2 regions of the Streptomyces sp. NPDC006544 genome follow, and region 2 is predicted to be linked to the other one. Evidence: riboswitches for the same ligand, from Rfam matches in the RefSeq annotation. Region 2 holds a riboswitch; the other holds the start of a gene.

Region 1 (9,978 bases), on a different contig from region 2:
CGCACCTCGCGCCGCTGTCGGTACGGACCCTGCCCGGGGTGGGGCCGGCCACGGGCGAGCACCTGCGGCGGGCCGGGATCACCACGGTCGGGGAGCTGGCGAAGGCCGGCGAGGACGAGCTGGTCCGGATGGTGGGGCGCTCGCACGGGCTCGGGCTGTACCGGATGGCGCTGGGCCTGGACGAGCGGCCGGTGGTCGCGGAGCGCGACGCGAAGTCCGTGTCGGTCGAGGACACCTTCGACGTGGACCTGCACGACCGGGTGCGGATCCGCGGCGAGGTGGGGCGGCTCGCGGACCGGTGCGTGCACCGCCTGCGGGAGTCCGGGCACTCGGGGCGGACGATCGTCCTCAAGGTGCGGCGCTACGACTTCTCCACGCTGACCCGGTCCGAGACGCTGCGGGGCCCCACCGACGACCCGGCGGTGGTGCGGGAGGCCGCGGCGCGGCTGCTGGAGGCAGTGGACACCACGGGCGGCGTGCGGCTGCTGGGCGTGGGCGTGACGGGGCTGGCGGACTACACGCAGGAGGACCTCTTCGCCTTCGCGCTGGCCGCCCGTGCGGACGGCGAGGCCGCGCCGACGGCTGAGGCGGGCGAGGCGGGCGAGGCGGGCGAGGCGGGCGAGGCGGGGGCGACGGGGGCCCCCGGAGCCGTTGAGCCGGACGGGGCCGCGGGGGCTCCTGAGGCGGCCGGGGCGGGTGCGGGCGCAGAAGCGCAGGAGTCGGCGGAGGCCAGTGGGGCGGAGGACGAGCCGGCCGCCGGGGCGCCGGCGCCCGGGGGAGGAGCCGTGGCCGCTGAGGCGGCCGCCGGCGGCGGACCGCCCGGCGAGGCCGGGGCGGTCCACGGGAGGCTCTGGCAGGCGGGGCAAGACGTTCGGCACACGGTGTACGGGCCGGGGTGGGTCCAGGGCAGCGGGGTCGGGCGGGTGACCGTGCGGTTCGAGCGGCCCGGTTCGGAGCCGGGCCGGGTGCGCACCTTCCTGGTGGACGATCCCCAGCTCGAGCCGTCCGATCCGCTGCCGCTGGTGGGCGTACCGGCCGGACCCCGAGGAGGGGACCGGCGAGATCCGGAAGGGACGGCCTGAGGGCTGTCCCGCAATCCCCGGCGGGCGCACGACGCCAGCTACGGCACCTCGCCGCGTTGTCGGAACGCCCGAATACGCCCAGTATGGGGGCGCTCCTCCGCCTTGCGATGCACCGCATCCGACGCCGTGCGCTGACCCACCGGGGATTGCGGGACAGCCCTCAGCCCTCGTCACCCGCGAGCCGGCCGAAGTCGCGCCGGAACTCGCTGGGGAGGGCCACGTCGAGGCCGTAGTGGTGGTAGAGCTGCAGCTCCTGTTCGGGGGAGAGGTGACGGCCCACGCCGAAATCGGGCGCGTCCTTGATGAGGGAACGCTCGAAGGGCACGTGCAGGGTCTCGCCCACCAGCTCGCTCGGTTCCAGCGGGACGAAGGCGTCCCGGCTGAAGAGGCCGGTCCGTACGGCGGCCCATTCCGGGACGCCCGTGGCGTCGTCGAGGTAGACCTCGTCGATGGTGCCGATCTTGGTGCCGTGGCGGTCGAACGCCTTGCGGCCGATCAGGCTGCGCGGATCGATGTCAGTCTGCACGGTCCGGTCCCTCCACTGGTCGCAACTCCTCCGTTATGACTACAAAAGTGCATTTCCGGAGAGGGGGCCACTCGAGGGAGGCCCCGGATCCTCGCTGGTAGGCTGGGTGACGGCTGTTGACCCTGTGCGGGAGAGTCCTCCGAGTGAGCTCGACGGAGGCGCCGAAGGAGCAAATCCTCCCCGGAATCTCTCAGGCATACGTACCGCACGTAGGTGAGGCCACTCTGGAAAGCAGGGCGGGTACCGGGCGCGCAGTGCCGGTTCCCCTCCTCACCGACGGTGAAAACCGGACCTCGCGAGCGATCCTCGAGGGGCCCGGTGAAACTCTCAGGTTGTGATGACAGAGGGGGAGGCCGTCCGGGTGCCCGCGCCGAGGCACCCCTCGCAGGTCGTACGACCAGGAGGCCTCCGTACATGACCGCCAACCGCATTCCGCTCTCCCAGCTGGAGCGAGGCATCCCCTTCGAGCAGCGCCACATCGGCCCGGATGCCGAGGCGCAGGCCAAGATGCTCGCCCAGGTGGGCTACGGCTCCCTGGACGAACTGACCGCCGCCGCGGTACCGGATGTGATCAAGACCACTGACGCGCTGAACCTGCCCGAGGCGCGGACCGAGGCCGAGGTGCTGGCCGAGCTGCGCCAGCTCGCCGACCGCAACCAGGTCCTCTCCTCCATGATCGGTCTCGGCTACTACGGGACGTTCACGCCGCCGGTGATCCTGCGCAACGTCATGGAGAACCCGGCCTGGTACACGGCGTACACGCCCTACCAGCCCGAGATCTCCCAGGGCCGTCTCGAAGCCCTGCTGAACTTCCAGACCGTCGTCGCCGAGCTGACCGGCCTGCCGACCTCGGGCGCCTCCCTGCTCGACGAGGGCACCGCGGCCGCCGAGGCCATGACGCTCGCCCGCCGCGTGGGCAAGGCCAAGGGCAACGTCTTCCTCGTCGACGCCGACGCGCTGCCGCAGACCATCGCGGTGATCCAGACCCGTGCCGAGCCGATCGGCATCGAGGTCGTCGTCGCCGACCTGTCCGGGGGCGTCCCGGCCGAGGCCGCCGAGCGCGGCGTCTACGGCGTACTGGTCCAGTACCCGGGCGCCTCCGGTGCCGTTCGGGACATCAAGCCGGTCATCGACCAGGCGCACGAGCTCGGCGCGATCGTCGCCGTCTCGGCCGACCTGCTCGCCCTGACCCTGCTGACCTCCCCGGGCGAGCTGGGCGCGGACATCGCGGTCGGCACCACGCAGCGCTTCGGTGTCCCCATGGGCTTCGGCGGACCGCACGCCGGATACATGGCCGTCCAGGCCAAGCACGCCCGCTCGCTGCCCGGCCGCCTCGTCGGCGTCTCCGTGGACGCGGACGGCAACAAGGCCTACCGCCTGGCGCTCCAGACCCGTGAGCAGCACATCCGCCGCGAGAAGGCCACCAGCAACATCTGCACCGCGCAGGTGCTGCTCGCCGTCATGGCCGGCATGTACGCCGTCTACCACGGTCCGGACGGCCTGCGGACGATCGCCCGCCGCACCCACCGCTACGCCGCCCTCCTCGCCGCGGGCCTGACGGCCGGCGGGGTCGAGATCGTGCACGGCGCCTACTTCGACACCGTCACCGCCCGGGTCCCCGGCCGCGCCGCCGAGGTCGTGGCCGCCGCCCGCGAGGGCGGGGTCAACCTGTACCAGGTGGACGCCGACCTGGTCTCCGCCTCCTGTGACGAGACGACCCTGCGCGCCGACGTCGAAGCCGTCTGGGCGGCCTTCGGGGTCGAGGCCGACCTGGAGGCGCTCGACGCCACCACGGCCGACGCGCTCCCGGAGGGACTGCTGCGCGAGGACGCGTACCTGACCCACCCGGTCTTCCACCAGCACCGCTCCGAGACCGCGATGCTGCGCTACCTGCGCAAGCTCTCGGACAAGGACTACGCGCTGGACCGCGGCATGATCCCGCTGGGCTCCTGCACGATGAAGCTGAACGCGACCACAGAGATGGAGTCGGTCACCTGGCCCGAGTTCGGCCAGCTGCACCCGTTCGCCCCGGTGGAGCAGGCGGAGGGGTACCTCACGCTCATCACCGAGCTGGAGGAACGTCTCTGCGAGGTCACCGGCTACGACAAGGTCTCCATCCAGCCGAACGCCGGCTCCCAGGGTGAGCTCGCCGGCCTGCTGGCCGTCCGCGCCTACCACCGGGCGAACGGTGACGAGCAGCGCACCGTCTGCCTCATTCCGTCCTCCGCGCACGGCACCAACGCCGCGAGCGCCGTGATGGCCGGCATGAAGGTCGTCGTGGTGAAGACCGCCGACGACGGCGAGGTGGACGCGGCCGACCTGCGGGCAAAGATCGAGCAGTACCGCGACGAACTCGCCGTGCTGATGATCACCTACCCCTCCACGCACGGTGTGTTCGAGGAGCACGTCGCCGAGATCTGCGCCCAGGTGCACGATGCCGGCGGCCAGGTCTACGTGGACGGCGCGAACCTCAACGCCCTGGTGGGCCTGGCCAAGCCGGGTCACTTCGGCGGCGACGTCTCGCACCTGAACCTGCACAAGACCTTCTGCATCCCGCACGGCGGCGGCGGTCCGGGCGTGGGCCCGGTCGGTGTCCGGGCGCACCTGGCCCCCTACCTGCCGAACCACCCGCTGCAGCCGACCGCCGGTCCCGAGACGGGCGTCGGCCCGATCTCCGCCGCGCCGTGGGGCTCGGCCGGCATCCTGCCGATCTCCTGGTCGTACGTGCGGCTCATGGGCGGAGAAGGCCTCAAGCGCGCCACCCAGGTCGCGGTGCTCGGCGCCAACTACATCGCCAAGCGCCTGGAGCCGCACTACCCGGTGCTCTACACCGGGCCGGGCAACCTGGTCGCGCACGAGTGCATCATCGACATGCGCCCGCTGTCGAAGGCGACGGGTGTCAGCATCGACGACATCGCCAAGCGTCTGATCGACTACGGGTTCCACGCGCCGACCATGTCCTTCCCGGTCGCCGGCACGCTCATGATCGAGCCGACGGAGTCCGAGGACCTCGCCGAGATCGACCGCTTCTGCGACGCGATGATCGCGATCCGCGCGGAGGTCGAGCGGGTCGCGGCCGGCGAATGGCCGGTGGACGACAACCCGCTGGCCAACTCCCCGCACACGGCGGCGGCGCTGGGCGGCGAGTGGAACCACCCGTACACCCGCGACGAGGCCGTCTTCCCGGGCGGGGTCTCCGCCGCCGAGAAGTACTGGCCGCCGGTGCGCCGCATCGACGGTGCCTTCGGTGACCGGAACCTGGTGTGTTCCTGCCCGCCGCTGGACGAGTACGACAACTAGGACCCACGGGTTCCAGGCAGACGAAGGGGCCGGTCCGGGAGTGGTACTCCCGGACCGGCCCCTTTCGGCACCGGCTGCCGGCGGACGGGCCGCGGCTAGGCCGCCCTCATCCCGTGCGCCGCGAGGGCGCGGTGGGGCGCGATGATCTGGCCGTCCGGCAGCAGCTCACCGGTGTCCTCGAAGAGCAGGACGCCGTTGCACAGCAGGCTCCAGCCCTGTTCCGGGTGCACGGCCACGGGGTGTGCGGCCTCCCGGTCGGCGGAGTCGGCGGTCGGGCATGCTGGCTTGTGCTGGCACATGGATGCGTTCTTTCGCTGCGGTGTGGTGTGCGTGCTGCGGCTCGATGCGTTGTTCATGGCCGCCCCCCGTATCAACGACTCGGCTTGGTCAGGGTCCCCAGTGTTCCCCGACGACAGGGTGTCCGCAGGGATTTCCCCGCAGCTGTCCTCATGGATTGATGACGCATCACTCGTGCGGGCGGTTCAGCTCAACTCCCCTGTCCTTTCGGATGGTTCGCAGGGGGCCCGAGTGGGCTAGGCCGAATGGGCCGGACGGATGGGCGCCGTCCGGCGCGGGTGGCCCGCTCAGGCGGCAGGCGCCGCCACCGAGGGCGGGACCGGCGGCGCCGACGGTGTGAGCCGGTGGGTCAGGACGGGCAGCAGTTCGGAGACGGGGTGCGGCCGGTAGGCGGCGATGCCCGGCGGGGCGGGTGCCAGCGGGATCAGCAGATCGGCCGCGGCCGGCAGTCCGGCGGAGGCGTCGGCCCCCACCGAACCGTGCAGCCACAGCGTCAGCATGTACAGCTCGGGAACGGACAGCAGTCGCGGCTGGTAGTTCTTGCCGAGCGATTCCGCCTGGCGCAGCGCGCGTTCGGTGGCGGCGACGTAGGGGCCCTCGAAGAAGTGGGAGAAGGCCCAGCCGTCCGGGGTGAGCCGGGTGTCGGCCGCCGCGACGTAGCGGTCCCCGCTGCGGATCAGGAACCGCCAGCCGGTCAGCCTGGTGCGCGGGGGCCTGCCGCCCGAGGGCAGGCCGGAGATGTTCAGCCGGTCCAGGACGTGGACGGGCAACGGCAGTTCGGCGGTCATCGGACCCTGGAGGTCCCGCAGGGCCGGCGTGTGCGCCTCATGGACGGCCGTGGGGGAACCGAGGGCCGCGAGGACGCTGCGCAGGGCGGGCGCGGGAGCCGGAGGGACGTGCAGCGGCATGGTGGGTCGCCTCTCACTTGGGAGACCGGTGGATCGGGGGCGAGGTGCGGGTGCGGGACGGCGCTGTCGCATTCTGGGGCCAGAGGGGGGCCGAGGGGCAATGGCCGCGCGCCAACTCTCTGCCTCGTTTGCGGAGTTTATACGACCTGTGTTCACGCAGTGTTTCGGCTAGCTGTCCCGCCCATTACCTGCAAGACGCTTACCGGCCCCTCTGACATCACATATATGCCCGGTGCGCGCAAACATGAAGCGCTGACCTCGGAGGTTACCGGACGGGGGCTCGGCTGGAAAGCGCCTGTTATCCGGAACCGGCAAAGTCGACGCGGTATTTGCTGACGCGTCCTTGCCAGGTGAATGTGCCAAAGCGCCTGTCGGCCAAACCGGCGCGCGCTCCTGTCCGGTCACGCCCCTTCCGCGTTATCGATCACTCCGCCGGGGCATCATCGAGCGTAACGCGCGCCTGGGCCGACGGATCCCTTCCAATCCGGCCAGGCCCACTCGAGGAGGGACGCTCCGATGGGGGAGAAGGTCGTGGCGGGCGGATTCGACCTGTCCGATCGGCAACGGTACCGACGGAAGCTCCACGAGTGTCTGGAGGGACTGGAGCGGCTGCTGGCCGAGAAGAGGTTCGATCGCCCGAAGAACATGATGGGGCTGGAGATCGAGCTGAATCTCGCGGGTTCCGACGGTTTGCCGAGAATGGTGAATGCGCAGGTTCTGGAGCGCATAGCGAGCCCCGATTTCCAGACCGAACTGGGAATGTTCAACCTGGAGGTGAACGTACTGCCCCACCGGCTCGGCGGCCGCGTATTCGACCAGCTCGCCGAAGAACTGAGCGCGGGGCTCGGCTATGCCCACCGCCAGGCCGTGGAGATCGACGCCGGGGTGGTGATGATCGGCATTCTGCCGACCATCTCCCGGGCCGACCTGGTCACCGCCAACCTCTCGGCGGTGGACCGCTACTCGCTGCTGAACGAGCAGATCCTGATGATGCGCGGCGAGGACTTCACGCTCGACATCGACGGGGTGGAGCGGCTGACCTGGACCTCCGGGTCGATCGTGCCGGAGGCCGCCTGCACCTCCGTACAGCTGCACCTGCAGGTGACTCCGGGCCGGTTCGCGGACGTGTGGAACGCGGCGCAGGCGGTGGCCGCCGTACAGACGGCCGTCGGCGCCAACTCGCCGTTCCTGTTCGGGCGCGAGCTGTGGCGGGAGTCGAGGCCGCCGCTCTTCCAGCAGGCCACCGACACCCGGCCGCCCGAACTCCAGGCGCAGGGAGTGCGGCCGCGCACCTGGTTCGGCGAGCGGTGGGTGGACTCGGCGTACGAGCTCTTCGCCGAGAACGTCCGCTACTTCCCGGCCCTGCTGCCGATCTGCGACGAGGAGGAGCCGCTGCGGGTGCTCGACGAGGGCGGCGTACCGGCGCTCCAGGAACTGGTGCTGCACAACGGCACCGTCTACCGGTGGAACCGGCCCGTCTACGGAGTCGCCGACGGGGTGCCGCACCTGCGCGTGGAGAACCGGGTGCTGCCGGCCGGACCGACGGTGGCCGACGTCGTCGCCAACGCCGCTTTCTACTACGGCCTCGTACGGACCCTCGCGGACGAGCCGCGGCCGGTGTGGAGCCGGCTGCCCTTCGCGGAGGCGGAGGCCAACTTCGACGCGGCCTGCCGCTACGGCATCGACGCCCGGCTGCGCTGGCCGCGCAAGGGCCGCGGCGGAGGGCTGGCGAGCGTGCCGGCGGTGCGGCTGGTCCTGGACGAGCTGCTGCCGATGGCGGCCGCCGGGCTGGACGCGTGGGGCATCGAGCCGGCCGACCGGGACCACTACCTCGGCATCATCGAGGAGCGGTGCCGGCGCCGGGTCAACGGAGCGACCTGGCAGGTGGACACCTACCACCGGGCGCGCGCGGCCGGGCTGGAGCGGGACGCGGCGCTGGCCGCGACCACGCGCCGCTACAGCGAGCTGATGCACAAGGGGGAGCCGGTGCACACCTGGCCGGTCGGCCTCGCGGAGGAGGAGGTGGGCGCCGCGGCGGCGGTCGGGGGCTGACCGTGGCGCGCGCGGGTCCCGCGTCTTCCGCCCGGTCATCCGTTCCCGCGCCGACGAGGCAGTATGGGGTGATCGAACGGAATGCCCCAGCGAGAGGTCGCGGTGGGCGGCGCGACGGGAGACGGGCGTGCGGACGGAACCGGAAGCTGCGGTCGGGGAGCTCGGCGAGGGCCCGGACGGGCGGCGGGCGCTCCTGCGCACCGAGACGCTGCTCGTGCTCGCCCTGTCCCTGGGCGCGAGCGGCCTCTCGGCTCTGATCAGCTTCATCGGGTCGCTGACCAAGCCCGGCGGGCTCAAGGACCAGGCCGCCACGCTCAACGGCTCGTACGCGCCCGGCCGGCCCTGGCTGGACCTGGCCTGGCAGCTCTTCGGTATCGCCAGCGCGCTCGTACCCGTCCTGCTCGTCGCCCACCTGCTGACCCGGGAGGGCGCGCCGGGCCTGAAGGCACTGGGCTTCGACCGCAGCCGGCCCCTGTGGGACCTGGGCCGGGGTGCGCTCGTCGCGGCCGGCATCGGGAGCGCCGGACTCGCCTTCTACCTGGCGGCGCGGGCCACCGGCTTCAACCTGACGGTGGTGCCGGAGGCGCTGCCCGACGTGTGGTGGAAGTTTCCCGTGCTGATCCTCTCCGCGGTGCAGAACGCCGTGGTCGAGGAGATCATCGTGCTGGCCTACCTGCTGCGCAGGCTCGGCCAGCTGGGCTGGTCGCCGATGGCCGCGCTGATCGCCAGCTCCGTGCTGCGCGGCTCGTACCACCTCTACCAGGGCGTCGGCGGCTTCATCGGCAACATGGTGATGGGCGCGGTCTTCGTCCTCGCCTACCGGCGCTGGGGCCGGGTGGGTCCTCTCGTCGTCGCGCACGCGCTGCTCGACATCGTGGCCTTCGGCGGATACGCCCTGCTGGCGGGCAAGGTGGGCTGGCTGCCCACGCCGTAGGCCGCAGTCGGCGCCGTCGGCGCCGTCAGGAGGTGGGCGGGGCCGTGAGCAGTTCGCCGTCGATCACCGTGACGGCGCTGCCCGTCAACAGCGTACGGTCGCCGGCGAGCCGGACCGCGACCAGACCGGTGCGCGCTCCGCCCTGGAGACCGACGAGCTCGGTGCGGCCCAGGCGCGCGGCCCAGAAGGGTGCCAGCGCGGTGTGGGCGCTGCCGGTGACCGGGTCCTCGTCGATGCCGATGGCGGGGAAGAAGCCGCGGGAGACGAAGTCGTACCCGCGGGAGGGGTCCTCGGCGGCCGCCGTGACGATGATCCCGCGGTGGGCGTAACCGCGCAGGGCGGGCAGGTCGGGCGTGAGCGAGCGTACGGCCTGCTCGTCCGCAAGCTCCACGACCAGGTCGCCGATGTGCGCCGAGGTGTCGTGGACCGACTTGATCTCGGCGCCCAGGGCGCGGCGCACCTCGGCGGCGGGCTCGGCCCCGGTCAGGGAGGACGTCGGGAAGTCCAGGGTGATCCGCCCGTCCCCGGCGGCCTCGGCGGTGAGGACGCCGCACCGCGCGGTGAAGCGGATCAGCCCGCGGGCGAGGCCGCTCGCGGCGAGGACGTGCGCGGTGGCGAGGGTCGCGTGGCCGCACATGTCGACCTCGCCGGACGGGGTGAACCAGCGCAGCGCCCAGTCGGCCTCCCCGCCGGGTGGCAGGGGGTGGGCGAAGGCGGTCTCGGAGAGGTTGACCTCGGCGGCGACCTGCTGGAGCCAGGCGTCAGGAGGGAAGCCGCCTTCGAGGAGCAGGACTCCGGCGGGGTTGCCCGCGAAGGGGCGGTCGGTGAAGGCGTCCACGATTCTGATGCGCATGTCACCGACCCTAGGGAGCTGCCGGA
Region 2 (9,978 bases):
GCTGCCGTCGCCGCGCATGGCCATCTTGGCCGCCGTGACGGCCTTGACCGCCGCCATGCCGTTGCGCTCGATGCACGGGATCTGGACGAGGCCGCCGACCGGGTCGCAGGTCAGGCCGAGGTTGTGCTCCATGCCGATCTCGGCCGCGTTCTCGACCTGCTCCGGGGTGCCGCCCAGGACCTCCGCGAGGGCGCCGGCCGCCATCGAGCAGGCCGAGCCGACCTCGCCCTGGCAGCCGACCTCGGCGCCGGAGATCGAGGCGTTCTCCTTGAAGAGCATGCCGATCGCGCCCGCGGCGAGGAGGAAGCGGACCACGCCGTCCTCGTCCGCGCCCGGCACGAAGTTCATGTAGTAGTGCAGGACGGCGGGCAGGACCCCCGCCGCGCCGTTGGTGGGCGCGGTGACGACGCGGCCGCCCGCCGCGTTCTCCTCGTTGACCGCCATCGCGTAGATCGTCGCCCACTCGCTGCGGTGCATCATCGGGTCGCCCTCGGTGCGCAGCTGGCGCGCCGTGGAGGCGGCCCGGCGCTTGACCCGCAGGCCGCCGGGGAGGATGCCCTCGCGGGACATGCCGCGCGAGACGCAGGCCTGCATGACGCGCCAGATCTCCAGCAGACCCGCGCGGATCTCCTCCTCGGTGCGCCAGGTCTTCTCGTTCTCCAGCATCATCGAGGAGATCGACAGCCCGGTCTCGTTCGCGAGGCGGAGCATTTCGTCGCCGCTGCGGAAGGGGTACTTCAGCACCGTGTCGTCGAGCTTGATCCGGTCCTCGCCGACCGCGTCCTCGTCCACGACGAAGCCGCCGCCCACCGAGTAGTACGTCTTCTCCAGCAGCGGCGTGCCGGCGGCGTCGTACGCGAAGAGCGTCATGCCGTTCGCGTGGTACGGCAGCGAGCGCCGGCGGTGCAGGATCAGCTGGTTCGGCTCGTCGAAGGCGATCTCGTGGACATCGCCTATCTCCGTGCCCAGCAGCCGCAGGCGGCCCGTCGTGCGGATGCGCTCGACCTCGTCGTCGGCGCTCTCCACGTCCACGGTGCGGGGGGAGTGGCCCTCGAGGCCCAGCAGGACGGCCTTGGGGGTGCCGTGGCCGTGTCCGGTGGCGCCCAGAGAGCCGAAGAGCTCCGCGCGGACGGACGCGGTCTGGGCCAGGAAACCGTCCTTCTTGAGCCGGGTCACGAACATGCGCGCGGCGCGCATCGGTCCGACGGTGTGGGAGGAAGAGGGACCGATGCCGATCGAGAAGAGATCGAAGACGGAGATGGCCACGGTTGCGGACTCCTATGTCTGCTCGTGGGTGGGAAGCGGGGCAGGAGGGGTTGATCGGGTGGATCTGCGGATTTTGTCCGGCAGACGAGCTTAACGCGGTGAGGTGAACGGCTCGGCTGTCGGAGGGGTCGGGGGTCGGAGATCGGAGGTCGGAGGTCGAGGGTCGAGGGTCGGGGGTGGTGGTCAGGCGTGGGACAGTGCGTGCTCCGGTACGTCAGTCGCGCCGGTCGCGCCGGTCGCGCCGGTTTCCGCGGCCGCCCCGGCCGGGGCGGCGTCCAGGATCGGGTCCGGCCCCGGAAGACCGGCACAGTGGGCCTTGACCCCGGACCGGACGGCCCAGAAGTAGAAGCCCAGGGCCGAGAGGCCCACGACGGCGATGTCCACACCGCCGGGGATGACCCCGCGGCCGCCGAATTCCTCGCTGCCGAGCGCCGAGAGCGTGCCCAGCCACAACAGGAAGACGATCATCCACCAGGCCGGGGCGAACTGACGGACGAGGTTCTTCTCGCCCCTGCGCTGGAGCACCACGGCCGCGATCGGGGCGGCGACCAGGGTGAGCAGCACCACCTTGCCGGTGTCCGGCCACTTCGACCAGTACAGGGCGCAGGCGGCGAAGGCGAAGGTGACCGGGCAGAGGATCCTGGCCGCCGGCAGGCGGAAGGGCCGCGGCAGCTCGGGCTTCGTGGCGCGGAGGACGCCGACCGCGACAGGGCCGATCAGGTACGAGACCACCATCGCGGCGGAGACGACGCCGGCCAGAGCTTCCCAGCTGTGGCCGACGGTGACCAGGAGCAGGACCGAGAAGCCGAGGTTGAGCCACATCGCGGGACGCGCGGTGCCGTACCTGGGGTGGACCTCCCGGATCTTCTTCGGGAAGAACCCGGTGTCCGCGAGGTTCTGCGCCATGTACGAGGCCGAGGCGACGTTGCCGATGTTGGCGCCGGACGGCGAGATGAAGGCACCGAACTGGAGCATCGTGACGACCCAGTGCAGCATCAGCATCTTGGCCAGGTCGGCGAACGGAGAGGAGAAGTCGATGCCGCTCCAGCCGCCGGCCTCGGCCAGCTTCTCGGGCGGGACACCGCCGATGAAGGCGATCTGCAGGGCCAGGTAGATGACGAGGCCCAGCGAGAGGGCGCCGACCAGGGCCAGCGGAATGGCGCGCCCGGGGTTCTTGGCGGCGCCGCCGAGGTTGACGACGGCCTGGAAGCCGTTGAAGGCGAAGACCACACCGGACGTGGTGACGGCGGTCATGACGGCGGACCAGCCGTTGGGTGCGAAACCGCCGTGGTCGGTGAAGTTGCCCGGGTGGAAGCCGGAGGCGATCAGGGCGATCACGGCGAGCACCGGGATGGCGAACTTGACGAGGGTGAGCAGATTGTTCGCCTTGGCGAGCAGCGCCACCGACCAGTAGCAGGCCAGCCACAGGGCTACCGTCAGGAACAGCGCCATCGCCATGCCGGAGGTCGTCAGGCCGCCGTTCTCGACCAGGCCCCTGGCCCAGCCGAAGTTCCAGGACGACATGTACTGCGTACCGGCGATGGACTCGATCGGGATCAGTGCGGCGATGGCGATCCAGCCCGCCCAGCCGGTGATGAAGCCCAGCACGGGTCCGTGCGAGAGGGCGCCGAAGCGGGCCATCGAGCCGGGCAGCGGGTAGGCGGCGCCCAACTCCGCGTACGACATGGCGATCATGCCGATGAGCACGGCGCCGATGACCCAGGCGACGATGGCCGCGGGCCCCGCGACGGTGGCTGCCCGGCCGGCGCCGAAGAGCCACCCCGAGCCGAAGATCGAGCCGAGCCCGATCATGATCAGGGCGAAGAGGCTGAGCCCCTTCCTGTTGGCCGCGCTCATGTCCATGAGGTGTGCTGTCCGTCCTGCCGAGGGGACCGTCGAGTCCGGCGACTCCTTATTCGCAGCCTATTTGCCATGAAATAAAACGAATCAGTGGCGATCGGCAGGTTCCATCAGGCCTTTGGTCATGAGAGGGGCCCGGAGCCCGTGGACGAACGGGCAGGCGCCGGGCCCCTCACGGTGACGTCAGAGCGTCGGGTACAGCGGGAACTTCCCGGCGAGCGCCGAGACGCGCGCCTTCAGGGAGTCGCCGTCGAAGGCCGGCTTCAGCGCGGCCGCGATGATCTCCGCGACCTCGGTGAAGTCCTCCGCGCCGAAACCGCGCGTGGCCAGGGCCGGGGTACCGATGCGCAGGCCGGAGGTGACCATCGGCGGGCGCGGGTCGTTCGGAATGGCGTTCCGGTTGACCGTGATGCCGATCTCGTGGAGCCGGTCCTCGGCCTGCTGGCCGTCCAGCTCGGAGTTGCGCAGGTCGACCAGGACCAGGTGGACGTCCGTACCGCCGGAGAGGACGGACACGCCGACCTCGGTGACGTCCGGCTGCACCAGGCGCTCGGCGATGATCTTGGCGCCCGCCAGGGTGCGCTCCTGGCGCTCCTTGAACTCGGGCGAGGCCGCGATCTTGAAGGAGACGGCCTTGGCCGCGATCACGTGCTCCAGCGGACCGCCCTGCTGGCCCGGGAAGACCGCGGAGTTGATCTTCTTGGCCAGCTCCTGCGTCGACAGGATGACACCGCCGCGCGGACCGCCGAGGGTCTTGTGCGTGGTGGTGGTCACGACGTGGGCGTGCGGCACCGGGTTCGGGTGCAGACCCGCGGCGACCAGGCCGGCGAAGTGGGCCATGTCGACCATCAGGTACGCGCCGACCTCGTCCGCGATGCGGCGGAAGGCGGCGAAGTCCAGCTGGCGCGGGTAGGCGGACCAGCCCGCGACGATCAGCTGCGGCTTGGACTCCTTGGCGAGGCGCTCGACCTCGGCCATGTCGACCTGGCCGGTCTCGTCGACGTGGTACGGGACCACGTTGTAGAGCTTGCCGGAGAAGTTGATCTTCATGCCGTGGGTCAGGTGGCCACCGTGGGCCAGGTTCAGGCCCATGATCGTGTCGCCCGGCTTCAGCAGCGCGAACATCGCGGCCGCGTTGGCCTGCGCACCCGAGTGGGGCTGCACGTTCGCGGCCTCGGCGCCGAACAGCGCCTTGATGCGGTCGATCGCGATCTGCTCGACGACGTCCACGTGCTCGCAGCCGCCGTAGTAGCGGCGGCCGGGGTAGCCCTCGGCGTACTTGTTGGTCAGGACCGAGCCCTGGGCCTCCATGACGGCGACCGGGGCGAAGTTCTCCGACGCGATCATTTCCAGGGTCGACTGCTGGCGCACGAGTTCGGCGTCGACAGCGGCGGCGACGTCCGGGTCGAGCTCGTGGAGAGGGGTGTTCATTGCAGACATCTTCGATCCCCTGGGGTCAGTTGCCGGAGGTGAGCTTGGCGTACTCGTCCACGGAGAGCAGGTCGGCCGGCTCCTCCGTGACGCGCACCTTGAAGAGCCAGCCACCCTCGAACGGGGCCGAGTTCACCAGGGACGGGTCGTCCACGACGTCCTGGTTGGCCTCGACGATCTCGCCGGTGACGGGGGAGTACAGGTCGCTGACCGACTTGGTCGACTCCAGCTCGCCACAGGTCTCGCCTGCCGTCACCGTGTCGCCGACCTCGGGGAGCTGGGCGTATACGACGTCACCGAGCGCGTTGGCCGCGAACTCCGTGATGCCGACCGTCGAGACGCCGTCCTCGGCGACCGACAGCCACTCGTGCTCCTTGCTGTAACGCAGCTGCTGGGGGTTGCTCATGACCTGATTCTCCTGGATGCGGGGGAGTGGATACGAACGGTGGTCCTGCGTGCCGAGACGGACCGGGACGGACCGGGACGGAGCGCGGGCGCGAGGGCGTACGGGAACCGGTGCGGGAGCCCCGGCGGGGCGACCCGAACGGCAGCGGTCCCGTACAGAGTTACTTCTGCCGCTTGTAGAACGGCAGAGCCACGACCTCGTACGCCTCATGCGTACCGCGAATGTCCACGCCGACGCCGGAGGTGCCGGGCGCGGCGTGCGCCGCGTCGACATAGGCCATCGCGATCGGCTTGCCCAGCGTCGGGGACGGGGCGCCCGAGGTGACCTCGCCGACGACCTGGCCGTCGAACGTCACGGAGAAGCCGGCGCGCGGAACGCGGCGGCCCTCGGCGATCAGGCCGACCAGCTTGCGCGGCGGGCTGGCGGCGGCGCGCTCGGCGGCGGCCTCCAGGGCGGCGCGGCCGACGAAGTCGCCCTCCTTCTCGAACTTCACGACCCGGCCCAGACCCGCGTCGAACGGGGTGAGGGAGGTGGTCAGCTCGTGCCCGTACAGCGGCATGCCCGCCTCCAGGCGCAGCGTGTCGCGGCAGGACAGGCCCGCGGGCACCAGGCCGACACCCTCGCCCGCCTTGGTCAGCGCCTGCCACAGCTCCACGGCGTGCTCGGGGGCGACGAAGAGCTCGAAGCCGTCCTCACCGGTGTAACCGGTGCGGGCGATCAGCGCGGGCACCCCGGCGACCGTGCCCGGCAGGCCGGCGTAGTACTTCAGCCCGTCCAGGTCGGCGTCCGTGAGGGAGGCCAGGATGCCCGGGGACTGCGGACCCTGCACCGCGAGCAGCGCGTACGCGTCGCGGTCGTCGCGGACCGCGGCGTCGAAGCCGGCGGCGCGCTCGGTGATCGTGTCGAGGACGACCTGCGCGTTGGAGGCGTTCGCGACGACCATGAACTCGTCCTCGCCGAGGCGGTAGACGATCAGGTCGTCGATGATCCCGCCGTCCTCCTGGCAGATGTGCGTGTAGCGGGCGCGGCCGACGCCGACGGTGGAGATGTTGCCCACCAGCGCGTAGTCGAGGGCCTTGACGGCCTCGGGGCCGGTCAGGGTGATCTCGCCCATGTGGGAGAGGTCGAACAGGCCGGCCTTGGTGCGGACGGCGTTGTGCTCGTCGCGCTCGCTGCTGTACCGCAGCGGCATGTCCCAGCCCGCGAAATCGGTCATGGTCGCACCGAGTGAACGGTGCAGCGCATCGAGGGCGGTCAGGCGGGGGGCAGTGCTCATGGGTGTGGCTCCCGGGTCCCAGGGCATGACATGACGAGGAGGAGTTCCTCCCCATCTGTCATCGGAACCTGAGAGGTTCGCCGAGAGTTCCCCGCTTCCAGGGGAAGGCCTTCGACTTGCACCTTGGGTGGAGCAGCGCCGGTGCCCTCACGGGCGGTGGCGCGGCTCGCTTTTCAGATCTGCCTCATCCACGCGGTACGGGGCCTGAGAGATTCAAGGGAGGTACTTGCTCCTTCGGCGCCCGGACGCGGCCTTGCGGGCCCGCCGGGACTCTCCCGCGTGGATTCAAGCGGCCGGTATGCAGTTGGTGTCCAGATGGCGCACATCATTGCACGGCGTGCGGCCGAATGGGGGAGGGGGTCCGCAAGCGGAGCGGAACCGGTGGTCCCGGATTACCGTCTCTTTACACTCAGGGGACGGGTCCCGGTGGCCCGACGCGGGGGAGGCGATCACTGTGCGGAGATTCGGAGCACTGACGGCAGCGAGCACGGCAACGAGCACGGCACCGAGCACGGCAGCGAACACGACGACGGGCGCGGAAGCCGATGCGGGGACCGGCGGGGGCGGCGCCGCCGGGGTGCCCACGCAGCGCGGCGCGGCGCGGGGGCCGGCCGAGCCGGCGACGGCGGTCGTACGGGACCTGCGCGCGGTGGCGGGCCCCGGCCGGCTGCGCTTCGCCGACGGCGACATCGTGGTGGTGTCCGGACTGCCCGGCGGCGGCAAGAGCACCCTGATCAAGCGGGCCGCACAGGGCGGCGGCATCGACTCCCAGGACGCGCGCGAGCGGTGGGAGCGCCTGATGCCGGCCCCCGTGCCGTACGCGGTGTACCGGCCGGCCGTCCGGATCGCCCACTACTGGGGGCTGTGGCGGGTGCTGCGCTCCGGAGCCTCGGCCGTGGTCCACGACTGCGGTACCCAGAGCTGGGTACGGGCCGTCCTCGCCGGGGCCGCCCGGCGCCGGGGCCGCGCGCTGCACCTGGTGCTCCTGGACACCACCCCCGAGGAGGCCAGGGCTGGGCAGGCGGCGCGCGGGCGGGGGGTGTCGGCGTACGCCTTCGCCCGGCACCGCGGCGCGGTGGCCCGGCTGCTGCGCGAGGCGGAGTCGGGCCGTCCGCCGGCCGGCTGCGCGTCGGTGGTCCTCCTGGACCGGCCGGCGGCGTCCCGCCTGACGGAGATCGGCTTCCGGTAGCCGCGCGGCCGCGGCGGCCGCCGCGGCCCGGCCCCCGGCGGGCGGGGCGGGGCCGACCGTTAACCTCGGGGCGGACAAGGGTGAACGAAGCGGAGGCGTACATGTGGCCGGGTAACGAGCTGGAGCAGGTGCTCGGGGCGGCGCTGGGGCAGGCGGACGCCGGCGGGCGGATCGTCGAGGTGCTCGGGCGCAGCCACGTGTGGATCCCGCTGCCCGGCGGCGTGGGCAGTCTGAGCCTGCCCACCATGGAGATCAACGGCGCCGCGTACGTGCCCGTCTACACCTCCGAGGAGCAGTTCCGCGCCTGCGCCGGACCCGCCATGGACTTCGCCGTGGCCCCCGCCGTGGACTTCGCCCGCGGCCTGCCCCCGCAGCTGGGCATCGCGCTCAATCCCGAGGGCGCCGTCGGCGCCCCGCTCCCCCCGCCCGCCGTCGCCGAGCTGTGCCGCGCCGGCCGGAGCGCGCTCGACGGCACCGCCACCGGCGGCCGGGTCCGGCTCTTCGAACCCGACTGGCAGCAGGACCCGGTGGACTTCCTGGCCGCCGCCGCGGAGGAGTTCCGCGCCACCGCGGCGGTCACGGCCGCCTACCGCTGCCTCGCCAGCGTCGAGGGCGGGGCCCCGGAGCTGTACGTCGGCGTCCAGCTGGTGGGATGGTCGACCGACATGCGAAACGCCCCGATGGAGGCCCTGGGCCGCGCCCTGGCGCGCGTACCGGCCCCCTGGCCCGTCCAGTTGATCCTCCTCGACGCCGCCGAGGACCCGGTCGTCGACTTCATCGTTACGCGCGTGCGCCCCTTCTACCTGCCGTAGGCACGCTTAAGCTGGTGTGGACACGCGTGGGCGACGGGCGGACGAACAGACGAAGAGGGGTACCGGGTGAGTGCGTCAGGCACGGCCGCGGTCGGGCAGGTCGAGCACATGCTGCGCCAGGTGACTCCCGGGCGCTACGAGAGCTACGAGTCGCTCCTGCACGCCCTCGCCGAGGGCCGGCTGTGGATGCTGCTCTGGCAGGGGCAGCCCGGCTCGCCGGATGCCCAGTACGGCGGCATGGAGGTCGAGAACCTCGGCTACGCGCCCTGCGTGACCTCCCCCCAGGAGCTGGCCGCCAGTGGCTGGAACCGGGGCTACGAGGTGGTCACCGGCCGGGACATCGCCCGCGCCCTCTACCCCGACCGCTGGGGGCTGTGGCTCAATCCCCATGCCCAGGGCGGCGGCGTCGGCATCCCCTGGGCCGACCTGCGCCGGATCGCCACCGGTCTCGACCGGATGCCGGCGGGACCGCTGCGGCTGTCCGAGCCCGCCCTGGAGCTCCCGCAGTTCTACGGGCTGCTCACGCAGCACGCGCACCGCACGCCCGCCGTCCGCTCGCTGCGCCGCGCCTGGGTGCAGCCCGCGCTCGGGTCTCCGTACCTGGCCGTCGGGCTCGACCTCTACGACGCCTCCGCGCCCGCGCTGGAGTCCGTACGGGAGATGATGCGCCAGTCCGTCGGCGTGGTCCCCGAGGGCGTGCCCGTGTGCACGGTCGCGCTCGCGGACGAGCACGACCCCGTGGCGATGTGGCTCCGGGCGCAGACGAGGCCCTTCTACGACCGCGAGGGACAGGCGGCCGGTTACTGAGACATCGGTATCAAGCCATGCGAGGCCGCACGGAACAGGCGTTCCGTGCGGCCTTTGCGTTGTCCTGATTTCGCCGCTGATGTACGCCCAATAGGCATGCTGGTACGACGAGTTGGGCGCCATGTCCCATTCCGCACCGAACGCACGGTCTTGCTCCGCTGAGACGCCAGCGAAGTCCGGATAACGGGAACTCGACCCTCACATCACGGTTGCGCATCCATTCACCTGCGGGTCTGGCGGCTGATCGAGCGCCCGATGAAGACTCCCCACCCAAGAGCAGGTCAGTCCTCCCGGAGGCGGACCTGCCACGGGAAATTCGCTTGTCGTTTCGCACAGCACCACGCGCACCACCAGCTACGCCAGTACTGCCAGCACCGCACGGCATCGAGTGCGCCTCCCGCGCACCCGGGCCCTCCCGCACTCTTCCAGTACTCCGCACTCCGAGCGCCACTCCGCACCAACGCCGCCACAGCGGCGGGCATGGGCCGGCCCACCCGTCGGCCGAGAGGGGTCCCCACCACGATGACGGCACCACTGCACGACACGAGCGCGGAGACTCCCGCACCCGTGTCCGTAGCCGACGTCCCAGCCAAGGCCATCGAAGGCCGCTCGCCCGGCCGCATCGCCTGGATGCGGCTCAAGCGCGACAAGATCGCGCTGACGGGCGGCGTGGTCGTGATCCTCCTGATCCTGGTGGCGGTCTTCGCCCCGCTGATCGTGAGCCTGCTGGGCCACCCGCCCAACGAGTTCCACGAGGATCTCCTCGACCCGGAATTCGGCACACCGCTCGGGTCCTTCGGCGGCATCAGCCCCGATTACCTGCTGGGCGTCGAACCGACCAACGGGCGCGACGTGTTCAGCCGGATCGTCTTCGGCGCCCGCATCTCCCTGGTCGTCGCGTTCCTCGCAGCCTTCGTCTCCGTCGTCCTCG

What was found. A riboswitch is a leader RNA that binds a small molecule or an ion and turns the genes downstream of it on or off. The one in region 2 is predicted to bind glycine.
Region 1: it holds a riboswitch for glycine, as region 2 does, so the genes downstream of both, gcvP (aminomethyl-transferring glycine dehydrogenase) here and gcvT (glycine cleavage system aminomethyltransferase GcvT) in region 2, are expected to answer to the same signal.

The regions. Positions count from the first base shown of each region.
Region 1 covers NZ_JBEXOV010000063.1:9,407-19,384, forward strand. Annotated here, with positions in the region: gene ABZY44_RS25780 (DNA polymerase IV) at 1-1,082, shown strand, start outside; gene ABZY44_RS25785 (PRC-barrel domain-containing protein) at 1,243-1,608, opposite strand; glycine riboswitch at 1,726-1,824, shown strand; gene gcvP (aminomethyl-transferring glycine dehydrogenase) at 2,023-4,908, shown strand; gene ABZY44_RS25795 (DUF5999 family protein) at 5,004-5,207, opposite strand; gene ABZY44_RS25800 (hypothetical protein) at 5,493-6,113, opposite strand; gene ABZY44_RS25805 (glutamate-cysteine ligase family protein) at 6,630-8,165, shown strand; gene ABZY44_RS25810 (type II CAAX endopeptidase family protein) at 8,359-9,099, shown strand; gene ABZY44_RS25815 (PhzF family phenazine biosynthesis protein) at 9,125-9,952, opposite strand.
Region 2 covers NZ_JBEXOV010000038.1:50,211-60,188, reverse strand. Annotated here, with positions in the region: gene ABZY44_RS19315 (L-serine ammonia-lyase) at 1-1,266, opposite strand, end outside; gene ABZY44_RS19310 (APC family permease) at 1,450-3,129, opposite strand; gene glyA (serine hydroxymethyltransferase) at 3,310-4,566, opposite strand; gene gcvH (glycine cleavage system protein GcvH) at 4,583-4,963, opposite strand; gene gcvT (glycine cleavage system aminomethyltransferase GcvT) at 5,124-6,239, opposite strand; glycine riboswitch at 6,423-6,527, opposite strand; gene ABZY44_RS19290 (AAA family ATPase) at 6,817-7,428, shown strand; gene ABZY44_RS19285 (enhanced serine sensitivity protein SseB) at 7,530-8,240, shown strand; gene ABZY44_RS19280 (enhanced serine sensitivity protein SseB C-terminal domain-containing protein) at 8,307-9,047, shown strand; gene ABZY44_RS19275 (ABC transporter permease) at 9,570-9,978, shown strand, end outside.